2 regions of the Streptomyces sp. NPDC045022 genome follow, and region 2 is predicted to be linked to the other one. Evidence: riboswitches for the same ligand, from Rfam matches in the RefSeq annotation. Region 2 holds a riboswitch; the other holds the start of a gene.
The links. A riboswitch is a leader RNA that binds a small molecule or an ion and turns the genes downstream of it on or off. The one in region 2 is predicted to bind glycine.
Positions count from the first base shown of each region.

Region 1: another riboswitch for glycine. It lies ahead of gcvT (glycine cleavage system aminomethyltransferase GcvT); the one in region 2 lies ahead of gcvP (aminomethyl-transferring glycine dehydrogenase).

Region 1 covers NZ_JBWKIR010000023.1:46,320-48,771, reverse strand. Annotated here, with positions in the region: gene AC07C1_RS31240 (AAA family ATPase) at 1-535, opposite strand, end outside; glycine riboswitch at 716-807, shown strand; glycine riboswitch at 808-920, shown strand; gene gcvT (glycine cleavage system aminomethyltransferase GcvT) at 960-2,087, shown strand; gene gcvH (glycine cleavage system protein GcvH) at 2,203-2,452, shown strand, end outside.
Region 2 covers NZ_JBWKIR010000022.1:9,923-12,374, forward strand. Annotated here, with positions in the region: gene AC07C1_RS30440 (DNA polymerase IV) at 1-817, shown strand, start outside; gene AC07C1_RS30445 (PRC-barrel domain-containing protein) at 739-1,110, opposite strand; glycine riboswitch at 1,230-1,324, shown strand; gene gcvP (aminomethyl-transferring glycine dehydrogenase) at 1,499-2,452, shown strand, end outside.

The sequences.
Region 1 (2,452 bases), on a different contig from region 2:
CCCGGCCGCGCTCGCGCTGTCCCGCGCGGGCGGTCTCGGGGGTGACGTCGAGCAGCAGCAGATGCAGGGTGCCGCCGCGGCGGCGGGCCTCGCGGGCGAGCCACGCGCGCACCCAGGCCTGGGTGCCGCAGTCGTGCACGACGACACCCTCCTCGGTGCGCAGCGCGCGGCGCAGTCCGGCGTAGTGCGCGAGGCGGACCAGGGGGCGGTAGAGCGCGTACGGCAGGCCACGGGGCACGCGGGCCGCGAAGCGGTCGCGGGCGTCCTGGGAGTCGATGCGGCGGCCGGAGACCGAGCGGTCCATCAGCGTGGACTTGCCGCTGCCGGGCAGGCCGGTGACCACGACGACGTCACGGGGGCCGAAGACCAGGGCGCGAGGGCCGCGGCCGGCCCGGTCGCGCAGATCGCGGACGACCGGGACGGGGTGCTTCGCGCAGTGCTCGCGAGCGGGGGCGGAGGGCTGCTGCGGCACCGCGACGCCGGTCGTGGTGGCGGTGGCGGTGGCGGTGGCGGCATACGCCGGGGTCCTCTTCACCGTGATCGTCCTCCCCCTGTTGGCTCGGTCATACCCATGCCCGCTGTATGTAAAGAGAAGGTAATGGGACAGGGTCGGCTGTTCGGTGCGCGTACGGCCACAGGTCGGTTACAGATGCGGGCCCTGACGGGCGGGGGCGCGGCGTGCAATGATGGCCCCGCCAACTGCATACCGGCCGCTTGAATCCGCGCGGGAGAGTCCCCAGCCACTGGGGCGCCGAAGGAGCAAGTCCCTCCCTTGAATCTCTCAGGCCCCGTTACCGCGCGGGCGAGGCACATCTGAAAAGCGGGCCGCTGTGACAGTGGCTCCACCCAAGGTGCAAGCCGTGGTCGTCCCTGTGACGGTCATGGCGAACCTCTCAGGTTCCGATGACAGATGGGGAGGAACGTTCCTCGCCCGTCATGCCCTGGGAGACGACCGACCGATGAGCAGTACCGAACCCATTGAGCCGCGCCACACCGCCCTGGACGCGCTGCATCGCTCGCTCGGTGCGACGATGACCGACTTCGCCGGCTGGGACATGCCCCTGCGCTACGGCTCCGAGCGCGACGAGCACCTCGCGGTGCGGACCAAGGCCGGCCTGTTCGACCTCTCCCACATGGGCGAGATCACCGTCACCGGCGCCGAGGCGGCCGCCTTCCTGAACTTCGCCCTGGTCGGCAACATCGCCTCCGTCGGCGTCGGCCGCGCCCGCTACACCATGATCTGCCAGGCCGACGGCGGCATCCTGGACGACCTCATCGTCTACCGGCTGGCCGAGACCGAGTACATGGTCGTGGCCAACGCCTCCAACGCCCAGGTGGTGCTGGACGCGCTGAGCGAGCGCGCCGCCGGCTTCGACGCCGAGGTGCGCGACGACCGTGACGCGTACGCGCTGATCGCGGTCCAGGGTCCGGAGTCCCCCGGCATCCTGAAGTCGCTCACGGACGCCGACCTGGACGGCCTGAAGTACTACGCCGGCCTGCCCGGTACCGTCGCCGGCGTCCCCGCGCTGATCGCCCGTACCGGCTACACCGGCGAGGACGGCTTCGAGCTGTTCGTGAAGCCGGAGCACGCCGTGGAGCTGTGGCAGGCGCTGACCAAGGCGGGCGAGGGCGTCGGCCTGGTCCCGTGCGGCCTGTCGTGCCGGGACACGCTGCGCCTGGAGGCGGGCATGCCGCTGTACGGGCACGAGCTGACCACGGAGCTGACCCCCTTCGACGCCGGTCTCGGCCGGGTGGTCAAGTTCGAGAAGGAGGGCGACTTCGTGGGGCGCGAGGCGCTCGCCGAGGCCGCTGAGCGCGCCGCTTCCGAGCCTCCCCGGGTCCTGGTCGGCCTGGCCGCCGAGGGCCGCCGGGTGCCGCGCGCCGGGTACCCCGTCGTCGCGGGCGGCCAGGTGATCGGCGAGGTCACCTCCGGCGCCCCCTCCCCCACCCTGGGCAAGCCGATCGCCATGGCCTACGTCGACGCGGCCCACGCCGCTCCTGGTAGCGAGGGCGTCGGTGTGGACATCCGGGGCAGCCACGAGCCGTACGAGGTCGTGGCGCTGCCGTTCTACAAGCGCCAGAAGTAGACACTGGGCGCGGAACGTCCCGAGGACGTGACCGTGCGCACTTCCCCCTGCTCACGAGCAGCTCCAGCAGTCCCCCCTTCACCAGCACTCCCGCGCGTACAGGAGAATTCAGGCCATGAGCAACCCCCAGCAGCTGCGCTACAGCAAGGAGCACGAGTGGCTGTCGGCCGCCGAGGACGGCGTCGCGACGGTCGGCATCACCGAGTTCGCGGCCAACGCGCTCGGCGATGTGGTCTACGCCCAGCTCCCCGAGGTCGGCTCCACCGTCGAGGCGGGCGAGACCTGCGGTGAGCTGGAGTCGACGAAGTCGGTCTCCGACCTGTACTCGCCGGTCACCGGCGAGATCACCGACATCAACGAGGACG
Region 2 (2,452 bases):
GTCGGGGCGGACCATCGTGCTGAAGGTACGGCGCTACGACTTCTCGACGCTCACCCGCTCCGAGACGCTCAGGGGGCCCACGGACGATCCGGCTGTCATCAGGGAGGCAGCCGCGCGGCTGCTGGACTCCGTGGACACCACGGGAGGGGTGCGGCTGCTCGGCGTGGGGGTCACCGGGCTCGCCGACTACACCCAGGAGGATCTGTTCGCGCAGGCGGCGGGCGAGCGGACAGCGGGAGACCTCGCCGAGGACGTCGCACCCGAGGCCGTGGCCGAGCAGCCGGAGCCCGCCGAGCGGCAGTGGCGTGCCGGGCAGGACGTGCGGCATGCCGAGTGGGGCCACGGCTGGGTGCAGGGCAGCGGCCTGGGCCGGGTCACGGTGCGCTTCGAGACGCCGCAGTCGGAGCCGGGGAGGGTGCGGACGTTTCGCGTCGACGATCCCGCGCTGGAGTCGGTGGAGCCGTTGCCGTTGGTGCAGGGGGCCGACGTCGCCCACGCGCCCGCCGGTCCCGACAGCTCGACTGGTCACCGTCATGGTGCTGCGCCCCCGGCCCCGGGGGAAGCGCGGCACCGCGACGCCGCTGGTGGCCCGGAGATGCCGCCGCGCGCGGACGGCATGGACCGGAGTCAGGCTTCGGGCGGGCGTGCGGCCTGGGGCGGGGGGCGGCCTTCGGAGGGGAGTCAGGCTGCGGACGGGGATCAGGGGGCCGGTGGGAGACGGGAGGCTGCGGACGGGGATCAGGCCTCCTCCGAGCCCGCCAGCCTGCCGAAGTCGTGGTCGGGGAACGGGGGCGGTGGGGCCAGATCGAGACCGTAGTGGTGGTAGAGCTGGAGTTCCTGCTCGGGGGAGAGGTGGCGGCCCACGCCGAAGTCGGGGGCGTCCTTGATGAGGGCACGGTCGAAGGGGACCCGGAGGGCACCGTCGATCACTTCGCTCGGCTCGAGCGGGACGAAGGCGTCCCGGGAGAACAGGCCGGTGCGTATGGCCGCCCACTCGGGTACCCCGGTCGCGTCGTCGAGATACACCTCGTCGATGGTGCCTATCTTGGTGCCATTGCGGTCGAACGCCTTGCGGCCGATCAGGTTGCGCGGATCGATGTCGGTCTGCACGGTCCCTCTCCCTCCACTTGGTCGCAACTCATCCGTAAGCACTACAAAAGAGCACATTCCAGGAGGCGGCCACTCGAAGGCTCAGGCGTTGACCTCGCTGGTAGGCTGACAGCGGCTGCTGACCCCGTGCGGGAGAGTCCTCCGACCACCTCGGAGGCGCCGAAGGAGCAAATCCTCCCCGGAATCTCTCAGGCTCACGTACCGCACGGACGAGGTCACTCTGGAAAGCAGAGCGGGTGTCGACGGCTTCCGCTCTCACCGACGGTGAAAGCCGGGACCCTCGGGCGCCCGGTGAAGCTCTCAGGTCGAGATGACAGAGGGGGAGGCCGTTCGGGCACCCGCGCCGTGGTGCCCCTCGCAGGTCGCGTCAGACCAGGAGGCCTCCGCAATGACCGCCCATCGCATTCCGCTCTCCGAGCTCGAGCAGGGCATCCCCTTCGAGCAGCGCCACATCGGGCCCGACCAGGAGGCGCGGGCCAAGATGCTCGCGCAGGTCGGTTACGGCTCGCTCGACGAGCTGACCGCCGCCGCGGTCCCGGATGTGATCAAGAACGCCGACGCCCTGGACCTGCCGGGCGCCCGCACCGAGGCCGAGGTGCTCGCCGAGCTGCGCTCGCTCGCCGACCGCAACCAGGTCCTCGGTTCGATGATCGGCCTCGGCTACTACGGCACCTTCACCCCGCCCGTGATCCTGCGCAATGTCATGGAGAACCCTGCCTGGTACACGGCCTACACGCCGTACCAGCCGGAGATCTCCCAGGGCCGCCTGGAGGCCCTGCTGAACTTCCAGACCGTGGTCGCCGAGCTGACCGGCCTGCCCACCTCCGGCGCCTCCCTGCTGGACGAGGGCACGGCCGCCGCCGAGGCGATGGCGCTGTCCCGGCGCATGGGCAGGAACAAGAAGGGCCTGTTCCTGGTCGACGCGGACGCGCTGCCGCAGACCATCGCCGTCATCGAGACGCGCGCCGAGCCGACCGGCGTGGAGGTCGTCGTCGCCGACCTCAGCGACGGCATTCCGGCGGGGATCGCCGAGCGTGGGATCAACGGCGTGCTGATCCAGTACCCGGGCGCCTCGGGTGCCGTACGGGACATCAAGCCGGTCATCGACCAGGCGCACGAGCTGGGCGCCGTCGTCACCGTCGCCGCCGATCTGCTGGCGCTTACCCTGCTGACCTCGCCGGGCGAGCTGGGCGCGGACATCGCCGTCGGCACCACCCAGCGCTTCGGCGTGCCGATGGGCTTCGGCGGGCCGCACGCCGGCTACATGGCGGTGCAGGAGAAGTTCGCGCGCAGCCTGCCGGGCCGGCTCGTGGGCGTCTCGGTCGACGCCGACGGCCACAAG